One region of the Parabacteroides timonensis genome, then DNA from elsewhere that is predicted to be linked to it. Evidence: riboswitches for the same ligand, from Rfam matches in the RefSeq annotation. Region 1 holds a riboswitch; the other holds the start of a gene.
The links. A riboswitch is a leader RNA that binds a small molecule or an ion and turns the genes downstream of it on or off. The one in region 1 is predicted to bind cobalamin.

Region 1 (7,548 bases):
CGTTTTATGAAATAAGCTCCGGTTTGCCAGTCGCTTCCTTCAAAATATTCGTACCGCCCTTTTTCTTTTGCCAATTCAGCACTGGCTTCAATAGCCGCATAGTTGATACGCTCAAATACTTTGTCCATAAAAGTCAGATGTTCATCGCTTTCCCAACGGATGCCGCGTACGGCAAGCGCGTGATGGTAACCGCTTACCCCAAGGCCGATACTGCGGTAACGATGATTCGTTATCTGTGCAAAGGGTACGGGATAGAAATTAAGGTCGATCACATTATCGAGTGCACGGACCACTGTCGCCACCTTTTCTTTCATCTGTTGTTCATCTTCCAACGGCAAATGCCCAAGTGATAAGCTGGCTAGATTACATACCACGAAATCGCCTGGGCGAACTGTTTTCACCACGACTGTATCACCGTTCTCTGTGAGGATTTCAGTAGAGACGGATTCGATGGATGACATGTTCTGTGCTATTTCCGTACATAAGTTCGAACAGTAAATGATACCCCGGTGAGGATTAGGGTTGGCACGGTTTACGGTGTCACGGTTGAAAGTGAAAGGAGTACCGGTTTCTACAGCCGAGCGCAATACCAGCCTGATAATATCTTTAATACTTATACTGCGTTTTGAAAGGCGATTATCGTTCACACAGTCCAGATATCTTTGTTCCCATTCTTCGCCATAATAATCTTCCAGGCAATATCCTTTGATAGTCATTATCTCATTCGGGCAAAACAGATACCATATCTGGTTCAGGTCTTCTTTTGCCATGCGCCAGAACAGGTCGGGATAACATACTGCCGGAAATATATCATGGGCTTTCATCCGGTCGTCGCCATTATTGGTACGGAGTTGGAGAAATTCAGGTAAATCTTTGTGCCAAACGTCGAGATACACTGCTACGGCTCCCTGCCGCATACCCAATTGATCTACGGCGACAGCTGTATCGTTTACCAGTTTCATCCAACGGATCACACCTCCGGCAACTCCTTTAAATCCTCGTATATTACCACCTGTGGCACGTACTTTCCCGAAGTACATCCCCATACCTCCGCCAAACTTGCTGACCATCGCAAAATTGTCAATACTGCGGTAGATACCTTCCAGGCTGTCGGGTACGGTATCGATAAAGCAACTGGAAAGTTGGTGATAAGGCTTGCGTGCGTTGGAAAGCGTAGGAGTTGCCATCGTAACCTGGAGGCTACTCAACAGGTCGTAGAACTTTTTAACCCACAACATCCGGTCGTGCTGTTCGGGCATGGCAAGATGCAGGGCGATTCCCAGAAACATTTCCTGTACGGATTCTACCGGTTCATGAGAACGGGTACGGATAAGGTAGCGTTTCGCCAGTAAATCCAGTCCTGAATAATTAAACAGTTCATTTCTTTCCGGACAGATAAATCCGGCAGCTTCTTCTATCTCTTGCTGAGAGTAATTAGCCAGTATATAGTTACCATATAATCCTTCGTTGGTGAGATAGCTTAATTTATCATAGAATGTATGGATACCGACAGCTTCTTCCTGTTTTTTTAGTTTCTTTGCCAACTGGAAGTTTAATAGACGGGCTGCAATGAATTCCCAGTCGGGAGCTTCCTGTGTAGTCAGTTCTACTGCCGCTTTGATGAGTGCCGTCAGTCGTTCTTTGGATGGCATTTCAGGTTTACAGAAACTGAAAAATTTCTCAGCCAGTATAGTCAGACTGTATTCGTTGGCAGTGAATTTATCCTGTATAGCTTTGAGTGTCTCCATAATGGTCGTATCACCCACTTCATGTGTAATGTGATTGAGGGCTTTCCTTCGTTCCGTCCGTTGCCAGCGATAGAGTATATAGTTTTTAGCTTCGGCATAAAAACCATGTTCCATCAGGCTACGTTCCACTTCGTCCTGAATGCGTTCTACACTGCGGTTTGCTACATTGCTGTTTACAAAACGCTCCACTTCATCCACCATGCTGCGGATGTTTTCGTCCGCTATTTCCTGTCCGGTACTGGCAAAGCTTTTCCGGATGGCAACGGTTATTTTCTCCCTGTTATAAGGTTCGGATGCCCCATTTCTCTTGGTTATTTCCATGAGATACTTTTGAAAAATAAAATTAGAGTATACTTTCGTACTGTTCCCCTATCCCCACGAGTAGAAACAGCCTTTAATGAACGGCAGGTCTTCTGACTGACTCCTTAATTTCCGATACCTTCCCGGTGTCCTCCCTTTAAAGGGAGGACCTCCAGTGGCAATTGTCTTTATCGGAAAGTAGAGCGGAGTTTTACAGCAGCGGGACTGTTCGGGATTTTCACCCGATTCCCTTTTAATCCGAATGGAAGGAAATCCATCCGAAACCAGTTCAAAAGCAAAGGTAGCAGAATTTGGGAATCTAATAGCATGGAATACGTTAAAAGAAATAGAGGTGGCAAATAATTACTGAATTGAAGTTCTGATTTGAACACAAAAAAAGCATCCGAAAGTTAAACCATCAGATGCTTTTCAGTAATATTGAGGTTCCTGGCGGATTCGAACCGCCGTACATGGTTTTGCAGACCACTGACTAAGCCACTCATCCAAGGAACCGGACTTTATTTTGCTTCAACGATGAGTTTATCTCTTTGGAGGTTCCTGGCGGATTCGAACCGCCGTACACGGTTTTGCAGACCGCTGACTAAGCCACTCATCCAAGGAACCGTTTGTTTCAAATGATGTCTTATCGTTTTTGCGAGTGCAAAGAAAGGCATTATGTTTGGAATATGCAAATCTTTTTCATTCTTTTTGCAGGTGTTGATAGTTGCAGAACTAAGGAAAAAGAAGTTACTTTGTCTCCTGTTAGTATAAATATAAAGGAATGAATTATATAGAAACGGAAATACCCGGTGTCTGGATCATTGAACCAAAAGTGTTTAATGATGCGAGGGGATATTTTATGGAAGCTTATAAGCAGGCAGAGTTTGAACAACACATTGGTAAAATAAATTTTATACAGGACAATGAATCCTGCTCTTCCAGGGGAGTACTGAGAGGACTGCATTACCAGCTGGCTCCTTATTCGCAGTCGAAGTTGGTACGGGTGATAACAGGACGGGTATTGGATGTGGCTGTCGATCTTCGTACCGGTTCTCCGACGTTCGGTAAGTATGTAGCTGTCGAACTTTCCGCAGAGAACAAACGCCAGTTTTTTATTCCACAAGGATTTGCCCATGGATTTCATGTGTTGAGCGAAGAAGCCGTTTTTACCTATAAGGTAGATAATCCTTATATGCCAAGCCATGAAAGAGGCTTGCGGTTTAACGATCCGGCAATTGGTGTAGATTGGGGAATCACAGACATAGATGCAGTGAATTTATCAGAGAAAGATACAAAAGCCCCGCTATTGAGTGCGGCAGAATATAATTTTACATTTAAATAATACGGACGATGAAGACTTATCTGGTTACCGGTGCAGCCGGTTTTATTGGTGCTAACTTTATCAAATATATGCTGGCGGAACATCAGGATATAAAAATCGTGATTCTCGACCTGTTGACTTATGCAGGCAATTTGGGCACGATTGCGGAAGATATTGATGGCAAGCGTTGCGAATTTGTAAAAGGAGATATCTGTGACCGTGCTCTGGCTGATGAACTTTTTGCAAAGTATAACTTCGATTATGTGGTCAACTTTGCTGCAGAGAGCCATGTGGACCGTAGTATTGAAAATCCGCAGTTATTTCTCGTAACCAACATCTTGGGAACACAGAACTTGCTCGATGCTGCCCGCAGAGCCTGGGTGACAGGAAAAGACGAAACCGGCTATCCTCAATGGAGGGAAGGAGTCCGTTTCCATCAGGTATCGACCGATGAGGTGTATGGCAGTCTGGGAGCAGAGGGATATTTCCACGAAACTACCCCGTTGGACCCGAGAAGTCCGTATAGTGCTTCCAAGACCAGCGCCGACTTGTTTGTAAAAGCCTATTCCGATACCTATAAAATGCCCGTAAGTATCACCCGCTGTTCTAATAATTATGGCCCTTATCATTTTCCGGAGAAGCTGATCCCACTGATCATCAAGAATATCCTGGAGGGTAAATCCCTGCCGGTGTATGGCGACGGAACGAATGTAAGAGATTGGCTGTATGTAGAAGACCATTGCAAGGCTATCGATGCCGTTATTCATCGCGGACGGGTAGGAGAGGTATATAATGTAGGTGGTCATAACGAAAAGCAGAATATTGAAATCGTTAAACTGACCATCAGCACAATCCACCGGTTAATGACCGAGCAGCCCGAGTACCGCCAGATGCTCAAGAAGAAGGAGATTGGCCCGGATGGACAGATTTCGATCGACTGGATTAACGACAGCCTGATCACTTTTGTGAAAGACCGCCTCGGACACGATCAGCGCTATGCCATCGACCCGACAAAAATATCGGAAGAACTCGGCTGGACACCTGAAACCAGCTTTGAGGTCGGTATCGTAAAAACGATCCGATGGTATCTGGAAAACCAACAATGGGTAGAAGATATTACCGGCGGCGATTATATGAAATATTACGACCGGATGTACTCCGGCCGTTAATTACAAAACATTGGTTTCTCCATCTGGAGAAGTCGCTGAATGATTTGAAGAGAGGCTGCTCACCAATTCGGGAGCAGTCTCTTTTATTTGTTTACGTATCGACTCGCGTATTTCTTTGCGGACATTTGTGCGCGTGCTATCCAGTTCGGCTTCTTTGGCCGGCTTGAAGAGATCTTTATAGCGGCATTTCACGATCTTGTATTTGAAATTATCCAGATTACCGGTAATATCTATCCCCAGCTTGAATGGAACGGGTGATTTTAATACTGATAGGTGATAGTTGAATGTCATATCGAGATTATGCGTACCTCCGACAGCTACTTTATAACGGTCCATTTCGACAAGGAAGGGGAATACCTCTATTTTATTGTCCTTGATGGCCAGGTCGACCGAAATGCTATCTATCACATTCCGTTTTTTATTCTTGAACATAAGCGTTTTCGATATTTCGGTAAACGTCTCGCCATCCAGCAATACCATGTTTTCACCATGCAGGTAACAAGCCGAATGCAGAGACGGAAGTTCGAGCGACATCATGGAGTCCATCTTACAAGTTGCTGTGATCTGGCAATCCACTACTCCTTCAAACGAACGTAACATCGGTACCAGTGTGTCGATAGCAGGGTACAGGCTGATCAGTTTCTCAACCATTACATCTTCCATGTCGAGATCGAAGCCGGCAGATGCCCCTCGGCTATCTTTTGCCGTATAGAACATCGTCATATTTCCACGGCCGATGTTTGAGTTCATCGCCAGGTTACTCAGGTTGACGCTTTGATCGCGGATAATAATTTCGCCTTCCACATTACTCAGTTCGGCATCTTTGAAGTCTATCTTTTTCGCATTGGTATGGAGTGTCATATCCAGATTGGCCGGAATAACGAATACCTGATCGGTCGTGTCGAGTGAGGCTACGGAAATAGAATCCTGTAAGATATGGGTATCCATGGTCGCCAGGCTTTCCGCATCTATACCGGTATGGCCGGTGGACTCTTGTAATTCGGCATATTGCATGCCGGAGTTTATTGCTTTTATCAATTGGTTGCAATCGATATAATCAGAGGTAAGGGAGAAATTTCCTCTCAACTTGCCTCCCCGCAACATGGCCTGACGGATACTTTTGATTTCTCCGTTCAGCATGAAATCGCTTTTGCCCAGGTGCAGACGAGCATCGGTGAGAGTGATATCGTTTGTGTTAAATTTCAATGTTGTCTGATCGATTTTCATCGGGATAGGCATCATCCGGCTGAACCCGCGCATCTGTTTGAACGAGAGGCTGCCCCGCACTTCCCACTGTCGTAATAGTTGGGAGGTGACGTCGGTGGAGTCTATTTGAACCTGGCTGCCTGTTGTCCTTGTACGACGTGGCCGTCTTGCTGAGTTGGTACGTGTGGCCGTATCTGTCCGGGCAAGCCATCGCTGACGCATCGCATCACGGTAAGGTAGGGCTTCCAGATTAAATGTATTTTCCGAAAGTATCATCCCGGTACGCATGGGGATAATAAAATAACGTAGCGTATCGACGGAGATCGTAGCCCCGAGTGTCGGTATCCGTTTGTCGGAAGCCGAAGATTTGATCCCCCCTTTCAATACAGTCTTTCCGGCTACCAGTAATACGGAATCCGGCAGACGGGTACGCAGATAATCGAATCTGATTTGACCTGTCATCGGGATAACGGCTGTTGTATCTATTACAGGAGAAGTCTTTGCCTGTATAGCCAACTTACTTATGTTGGTACTTATAGCATCCTGGTATTTGACGTTCAGGCTGTCTACCGACATTGACATACTCAACAAGTCTTTGTTGTCCAGATACGAACTACTCAGCCCTGTCGAGTCTACGGAAAAATGTGCTTTGGCAATAAACACATCCATTCCAAGCGGCAGGCTGTAAGCTTTCAGCGTGTCAATATTCAGGCGGCCGGAAGCATGAACCTTTCCGTACTGGCTGTTCAATAGGTCGTCTACATTAAAAGAGGCGGAGAGATCGGCATCCATCACCCCTTGCAGGAACAAGGTATCCGGATTAATGAATTCTTTTGCCAGACGGGTGAAGTCGATTTTTCCTTTTATGTTTGTATCCACATTCGGTGAGGTCAGCAGATTGCTGACTTTGCCCTGCATATCGAGGGAGGTGGTCAGTCCTTTCAGTGTCAGTTGTTCGAGGGAAAGGAACGACGAGTCGGGATACATGCCGTTCAGATGCAGATCCATATCCATTTGCAGGGTATCGATTCCCTGTTTGACCCCCTTCATATGATAAGAACCGTTTTCTATCTTGCAACACAGGTTAACAGACGGCACAATACTGTCGCCCAGGAAACCATGTATATTCCCCTCCATAATGATAGAACCTTTCGCAACAGTCTTATCCCGGTTCTGGAAATAAGCGTCCGGTATGAAATGAAGCAGGTCATTCATGTCGGATATCTTAAGCCCGACTTCCATATCGATACGTGTCTGTTTCAGCAAAGGCAGGCTGCTGACGGAACCGTCGGCGGTGAAAGGTAGGTTGTTTACCAGTAATTCTGCATTGTTCAGCGTCACGGTGTTGTAGTTATCCGAGAGCAGGAGTTGGCTTTTCAGTTTTAGGGCCAGTTTGTTTGCGAGTGTATAAGTCGGGCTGCTGAAGAGAATGGAGGTACAGCCTGTTTCGACATCCAGCTTGTTACCTCCGGTAGTCAGTGAGCCATCGAGACTGAGGAAGAAACCGTTTATCTCGGCAAACAGGTCGCCCTGGCGGTCGTCGTAAGTGAAACGGCCGTTGGTAATGCGTACTTTCTGTAAGTCGATGGGGGGCAAGGGCTTCTTGTCGGTTGCAGCAGAGTCGGGTTCGCTCGAATAGATATCCCAGTTGGCTGAACCTTTCTTGTTGACATAGCCGTAGAAGCGGGGTTCTTCTATATTTACCTCGCCAACCGTTATCTTGCCGCCGAACAGGTAATCGGTTGGACGGAACGAGATCACTACCTGTTTGAATGCCAATAGTGAGTCGGAAGGGATAGCCAGT
Region 2 (7,548 bases), on a different contig from region 1:
TGGATACCGGGTGGATGAGAATACCTGGCATACCATTGATCAGGGGTATCCCTGGTATTCTATGAACGGGCACCACTGCTGGCATCATTATGCCGGTGCCGAAGGGGCGGATGTGTTAGGCAGTGAGATCGGCGAGAATATTCACGGTTACCAGCTTCATATCGCAATGAACCGGGGAGCTGCCAAGCAATATAACCGTCCGTGGACGATCGATTTTTCAGCCTGGCATGGTGCAAGTATTCTCGATTATTCCACACATGGGATTTGGGAAGGTTACAGTGGAGCGAATCACGGGCATTCAATCAGCTTGTTGGAACGTTCCATGCTGATGAGTTATATGGCAGGTGCCGATGCTGTGATAGCTGAAGCTGGTGGAGCGATCTCTTTTTATGAAGAAAAAACATCCGACGGAACTTATGACCTGACTCCTTACGGGAAAGTGTTCCAACGGCTGACCGCTTTTTCCAAAGAGCATCAGGTGGGTATCACTTATACTCCGGTTGCTGTTTTACTCGACCGCTATCATGGTATGGACCGTCAGCCGTCAGGTCAGAAAGCCTTTGGGAAATTTGATTATGAAGAAGCTGATATGCGGACATTCACATTAATAGAGAAACTGTGGCCTGAAACATTTTCCGTGGAACGGAATGGTAATGAGAGAGGGACAATGGTAAACGGGCCGTTCGCCGACCAGTTTGATTTCTTGTTACAGGACGCGCCGCTCGATTTGCTTAATACTTATAAAGTCGTGATGCTTAGCGGGGATGTGAAACTGTCGGATGGGGAACTTGCTAATTTGAAGTCGTATGCTGAAAATGGAGGTGTGGTTCTTGCTGATGCTTATAATTTCCCCCAGTTCGGTTTTGGTACAGTAGGCATCGGGCAAGTGAAGAAGGAGGAATTGGGTAGAGGTTTGATCGTCGGATATAAAGTATCTGCTTTGGATGAGGTTATGGCTGAGTATTTTAAATATGACGTCCCTTTTACCTTTTCCGAAACGGTAGAACATCTCGTCAATGTGAAGGACGGAGCATTCTATGTAACGCTTATCAACAACGATGGCCTGACCAAGACTTCTCATGCCGATCCTGTTACGGATAATTCCAAAGCGAAAACTATCACCGTGACTTATACCGGCAAAGCCTCTTTGGGTAAAATAGAAGAGATATGGAGGGGTAAACCGGTCAGTGTCAACGGTAATTCTGCGACGATAATCCTGCAACCCGGTGAAGCGGCAGTTCTCGAGTTTCCTCAGGGAGAATCGGTTAGTAATAAGACAATCGCCGAACAACAGCGGTTCACAGTGTCGGCTAAAAATAGACGGATGCTGGTTGAGGGGTGCGAAGGTCATCCTCTTTTGGTGTCGGATCTGGGTGGACAATTATGCTACCAGACCCAAAAAGCATCGGAGAATATGGAGATACGGCTACCTTCTTCCGGTATCTATATCGTGAAATGTGGCGATAAAGCTCAGAAAATATGTGTTTACTAAATAGGTTTACTGTCAGGTAAATATCCTTTCGGATCTATGATGTCTTGTGATTCCGGGATAAGAGAAGGCTTTGTCCCGGAATCATAAAATGTAGAAAATACTACGCTCATTAGATATAAATCCGTATTTTTGTCATCGAATTGTGGTGTAGCGGTTTAGCTGTCGCTAATCGTTAGTAAAAGGGAATCCGGTGTAAATCCGGAACTGTACCCGTAGCTGTAAGTTCTATAACCCCGGCAAATCTTGTTGCCACTGACTGCAAAGTTGGGAAGGCGGCCGATCATGGGAGAACGAGTCAGAAAACCTGCCATCATTCGATATGCAATGCCTCGGGTAAGGTATTGATAGACCTAAGATATATGCGGAATTTATACATAATAAGAACTCTATGCCTGTTTGGCGCATGGCTGTATGCGGCTGTGTCGGTCAATGCACAACAGATAGATACTACGACTTATCATCAGCTGAAAGGGGTGGAAGTGGTGGAGAAGGCGCGTCCGTCCACTACCCGCGAAGCGACTCCTTTGCAGGTGATGGATCGTGCCGGTATCGAACGGTTGGGTATACAGGACCTGTCGGAAGCGGTAAAACGTTTCTCCGGTGCTACCGTAAAGGATTACGGTGGGATAGGGGGATTGAAGACTGTTTCGGTGCGCAGCCTGGGTGCACAACATACAGCCGTCAGCTATGATGGCGTGACGATAACGGATGCCCAGAGCGGACAGGTCGATATCAGCCGCTTTTCACTGGATAATGTAGAAATGGTTTCACTTTCGATCGGACAGACCGACGATATTTTCCAGACGGCCCGGATGTATGCATCGGCGGGGGCGTTGAGTGTGAAGACAGAAACGCCGTCTTTTAAAGAGAAGGACTTTAACTTAAGAGGTTTGGTTAAGGCCGGCTCATTTGGAATGTTCAATCCTTCCCTTCGCTATGAGCAAAAGCTTTCCGGGAAATATGTACTTTCTGCGTTTGCCGATTGGCAGCGTGCCGACGGGCAATATCCTTATACTTTTACGAACGGGAATATTGTGACGGAGGAGAAAAGAAAGAATAGCGATATTTCAGCCTGGCATGGCGAACTGAATTTATTTGCCGACTGGAACAAGGCAGGTGCCTTGCAACTGAAAGGATACTGGTTTGACTCCGACCGCGGATTGCCCGGATCGGTTATCCTCTATAACGATTATCATAAGGAACGGTTGAAGAACCGGAATGGTTTCTTGCAGGCAGGCTACGATAAGAAGTTCGGCGACCTGTTCTCTTTCAAAGCAAAAGGTAAATTCGATTATGCCTGGAACCGTTATCAGGACTTCCACAGTCGCCATCCCAACGGTGTACAGACAGATGTGTATACCCAACGGGAGTATTATGGTTCTGCCGCTTTGTTATATCAACCACTGCCAGTCATTTCTTTTTCGCTGGCGGAAGACTTCTTTGTCAATACGTTGGACGCAACAATACCTAAATGCCCGTTTCCTACACGCTATACCTCTTTATCGGCTTTGGCTGCACAATATAAAGATACCCGGCTGACGGCAACCGCTAGTCTATTAGGTACGTTTGCCACGGAAGAACTGGAAATAGGAGAACCGGCAGCCGACCGAAAACGGTTGTCGCCGGCAGTAAGCGTTTCTTACCGTCTGTTGAGAAATCAGAATTTACGTGTCCGGGCTTCTTATAAAGATATTTTCCGTATGCCTACTTTTAATGATCTTTATTATGACCGTTTTGGCAATAAGGACTTGAAACCCGAGAAAGCAACCCAATATAATGTAGGACTTACGTGGAGCGGCAGTTGTCCTGTCATTGGTACGGACTATCTGAGTTTTACGGTGGATGGCTATTATAACCGGGTAAAAGATAAGATCGTTGCTATCCCGACCATGTTTATCTGGAAGATGATGAATATGGGAGTCGTAGAGATTAAAGGAATAGATGCGAACTTGTCGGCACATGTTCTTTTGCCGTTCAGGATGGCGTTGCAGATGGATGCTTCCTATACCTGGCAACATGCCGTTGATAAAACGGAAGAAGGTTCAAAGATTTATGATAATCAGATCCCTTATACTCCCGAGCATACGGGGGTGACTTCCGTAACCCTCGAAAATCCATGGGTGAATGTCGGTTGGATGCTTACAGCTGTGGGTGACCGTTATTCGCTTCCTCAAAATATCGAAACAAACCTGATAGATGGATATGTGGAACAGCAAATAACTGTGAACCGTTCTTTTACATTGGGAAAATGCCAGTTGCGCCTGCAGGCGGAAGTGGTTAACCTGGGGAATGTAACCTACGATGTGATACGTTATTACCCGATGCCGGGACGTTCTTTCAGAGCAAGCATAAAAATTACATATTAATAACTTTAAAACAGAACAAATGAAAGTCAGAAATTTATTATTCCTGTTCACTTTGTGTACATTGTTTACCATCTCCTTTTCATCCTGTAGTGATGACGATGAGGATGAACTAAGTGTGCCTTCGGCCGTAGTTACCAATCTCTCTTTTTTAGATACGGATGAAGAAGTACTGAAAATCGGAGGAACGCTTTCTTGGACTCTTCCTGCTTCCGAAGCCGATATCACAGGTTATGTAGTTTATCTGGGTAGTAGCGCAACTGATAGGACTACAAAATTAGGTGAGGTTGCAACCGGAAAGACCTCCTTTGAGGTGCCGGCAGGTACAACCTATAATACAACTTTATTGGTTGTTGCAAAGAATGTTGTAGGAGAATCAGGAAATGCAGCAAGTATTGCTGTACAAGATATCAATGTCGATGTTCCCGAACCTCAGCCGCAGACAGTAGGTTATTATATACTGAATCGTGGAAATTTCAATGCCAACAATGCAACTATCAGTTATTATGATCTGGCTGCAGGTAAGCTAACTTCAAATTATTATCAGTCTGTTAATGGTAAGGGATTGGGTTCTGATGCCGAACAGATGTTTATGTATGGTTCTAAGATCTATGTATCTGTTACTTCTTCTAACCGGTTGGTCGTTCTTGACAGACAGGGGAAAGAAATAAAAGAATTCACGCCTAAGAACAGTGCTGGCGAAACAATGAATCCACGTTGCTTCACTGCGCTGGATGGAAAAGTATATGTTTCCTATTATTATGGCAGTTCAGTAGCTGTACTCGATACAACTTCACTGGAACTGGAAAAGGAAATATCCCTGGGAATGGCAACTACTACCGATAAAGATGGAAACGAAGTGAAATCCAGCCGTTATCCGGAGCAGTTGGCTGCTGCTAACGGTAAGATCTATGTAGCTTTGTCTGAATATGGAAAGGGTAAGACAGTAGGTGTGATCGATCCTGTCGCTGCTAAACTGGAGAAAGAAATAGAAGTAATTATCAATCCTTGTAACCTGTCGGCTAATAGCAAAGGGGACGTGTATGTCGTTTCTATGGGTGATTATGGTGATATTAAAAACACGGTACAACGTATCGATGCTTCAGACAACGTAACGGTTATCGGTAATGGTTCGAAAATGTCGTTGGTCAACGATAAACTGTATGTGATGTACGCACAATGGGGTGCACCGGCTCCTTCTTTCATGAAGTATGATGCATTGACCGGTGCTGTTGAATCCCAGAACCTGATAACTGACGGTACGACATTGGCGAATCCGAATTCAATCGACGTAGATCCTCTTACAGGTAAGATCTATATTAGTAATGCTGCTTATGGCGAAACCGGTACTATGTATGTCTTTACTCCCGAAGGTAAGAAGGATGGCGAACCATTCGATACCGGTGGTTATGATACTCAAAAGGTTTGTTTTATAACACAGTAAAATGAAACAAATACTGTTATTCTGGATTGCCTGTTTGGTTATGTCTTGTGCACAACCAAACAGGCAATCTGTTTCCAAACAATCCCTCTCTTCCGACACTATCCGTTACGCGCAAGGATTTACGATTCAATATTTCGACGACTACACTTCCGTCGAAGTTCGTGACCCCTGGGACAGTACTCGTATCCTGCAACGGTATCTTTTGGTAGACCGTGAGCAGTCGGTACCGGGTAATCTGCCGAAAGGAACAGTGGTGCGGACTCCTATTCACAATATAGTCGTTTATACTTCTGTTCATGCCGCCATTCTTGATCAGCTGGGAGAGGTGGATAAGGTGATCGGTGTATGCGAACCCCGGTATATGGATACTCCTTCCATCCAGGAAGGTCTGCGTGCCGGACGGATTGCCGATCTGGGAGAAGCTACCTCTCCGAATATAGAAAAGATAATCGATATAGGGGCGGAGATCATCATCGCTTCCCCTTTTCAGAATGCAGGATACGGTCCGGCTGAGAAACTGGGTATCCCCATTATCGAGGCAGCCGACTATATGGAGTCGTTACCTCTGGGACGGACTGAATGGATACGTTTCTATGGCTTGTTGTTTGGAAAGAGTGCGATGGCCGACTCTATCTTCCGAGAAACGGAACAAAGCTACCTGGAACTGAAAGAGCTGGCAAGGACCGTGACCAACCGTCCGACCGTCATCTCCGAAAAGAAATTCGGCTCTTCCTGGTATATGCCTGCCGGCGATAGCTACATCGCCCATCTGTATACCGATGCCGGTGCCGATTATATCTTTAAAGAGCTTCCCGGAGCAGGCAGCACACCTCTGGCTTTTGAAACCGTGCTCGATAAAGCCATCCATGCCGATTTATGGTTAATCAAATATAATCAGGCAAATGATATGACATACAAAGACCTTCGTACCGAGTATACTCCCTACGAAAACTTTGATGCCTTCAAGAACCGTCGGATCTATACCTGTAATACGGGTGTTGTTCCTTATTATGAGGAGTTTCCGATCCATCCGGATTATCTGTTGAAAGACCTGGTGTGGGTATTTCATCCTGAATTACTGCCCGGTTATACACCGCGTTACTACCGGAAGATGGAATAACGTAATTCTACCTAAAAGTTTTTCGGATTTATTTGTTATTTGCAATAATAACTTATAATATCCTGTTTATTAGAATATAACGCCATTGCAAATGCCTCTTTTATTTGCAATGGCGTTTGTCATTTGTCATATATACACAAAGTTTTCAAAAACTATCTGCCATCTGTCACTTGTCGGTGTAACATTCATGTTATCAAATGATAAAGTGTTGCAGACGCTTCTTTTTATCTGCAACTTCATCTGTCACCTGTCAACTGTCACCTGTATCGTTACCTGCATAAGACTATGTATTAATAGCCATGTAACTGCCTGTTAAGAAGGGAGATACTAGTATAAAAGTCCCGACCTGTTAAAACTACCCTGTACAGGGTAGCTTGGCAGGGTGTACGGGCTGGTTTTGTACGGTGTACAGGGTGATTTACCAGGGTGTACAGGGTAGAAATAGTAACTCAGGTCTTAACGTTTAGTCCCTCCTGTCTTAACACATAAAAGTGGCTGAGGAGGCTTCTACTATCTCCTATGAGGCTCCGCCTCATGCCGCAGGCTCTCTTTTGCCGTTTGCTTCAGCAAACGGATATCTAAAAGCTCAGGCTTTGCCGGATCCTCTGTGGGTTTTAACCCCTTTCATATAGGAAAGAAGCCCCGTTAATAAAGGGGCTTAAGCCCACAGAGGAAGAGGCTTTGCCTCCTGTCTTTTATATCCGTCGGTTAAAAACCGACGGCAAAAGAGAGCCTGCGGCACAAGGCGTTGCCTTGTAATGAAAGATAGCTCACATCTGATAATAACTGTCAACTGTCACTTGTCAACTGTCAACTTCAGAAATGAAACATTTCTGACAAAATATGGATATTCTCCCTTTTAACAAGAGCCGACTTTTATTTGGCTTTCTACTGGAGTCATTTGTTTTTGTTTGGTATATTGTTGAGAACTCTTTATCTTCGTTTCAAATAAAGGTGAATGATATGGAAAAGAAAACATCGACTCTTCGTTTGATTTACCCGCAATGGCAGGGAGGGATAGTGGCTCATTGGATGCCGGATATTCCCGCTGATGATGCTTCAAGGGGATATTATCTCGGGGCTCAGCTTTTAAATTTACTGGCACCCGAAAGTTCGCAAAAGACAGTGG

Region 2: linked by a shared signal. The riboswitch ahead of BQ7394_RS01450 (TonB-dependent receptor plug domain-containing protein) and the one ahead of BQ7394_RS14480 (ribonucleoside-diphosphate reductase subunit alpha) in region 1 are both predicted to bind cobalamin.

Annotation. Positions count from the first base shown of each region.
Region 1 covers NZ_LT669941.1:1,702,374-1,709,921, reverse strand. Annotated here, with positions in the region: gene BQ7394_RS14480 (ribonucleoside-diphosphate reductase subunit alpha) at 1-2,069, opposite strand, end outside; cobalamin riboswitch at 2,135-2,352, opposite strand; tRNA gene BQ7394_RS14475 (tRNA-Cys) at 2,490-2,561, opposite strand; tRNA gene BQ7394_RS14470 (tRNA-Cys) at 2,598-2,672, opposite strand; gene rfbC (dTDP-4-dehydrorhamnose 3,5-epimerase) at 2,830-3,390, shown strand; gene rfbB (dTDP-glucose 4,6-dehydratase) at 3,399-4,538, shown strand; gene BQ7394_RS14455 (AsmA-like C-terminal region-containing protein) at 4,539-7,548, opposite strand, start outside.
Region 2 covers NZ_LT669940.1:153,852-161,399, forward strand. Annotated here, with positions in the region: gene BQ7394_RS01445 (DUF6383 domain-containing protein) at 1-1,492, shown strand, start outside; cobalamin riboswitch at 1,619-1,818, shown strand; gene BQ7394_RS01450 (TonB-dependent receptor plug domain-containing protein) at 1,852-3,858, shown strand; gene BQ7394_RS01455 (DUF5074 domain-containing protein) at 3,878-5,299, shown strand; gene BQ7394_RS01460 (ABC transporter substrate-binding protein) at 5,340-6,419, shown strand; gene BQ7394_RS01465 (arginase family protein) at 7,383-7,548, shown strand, end outside.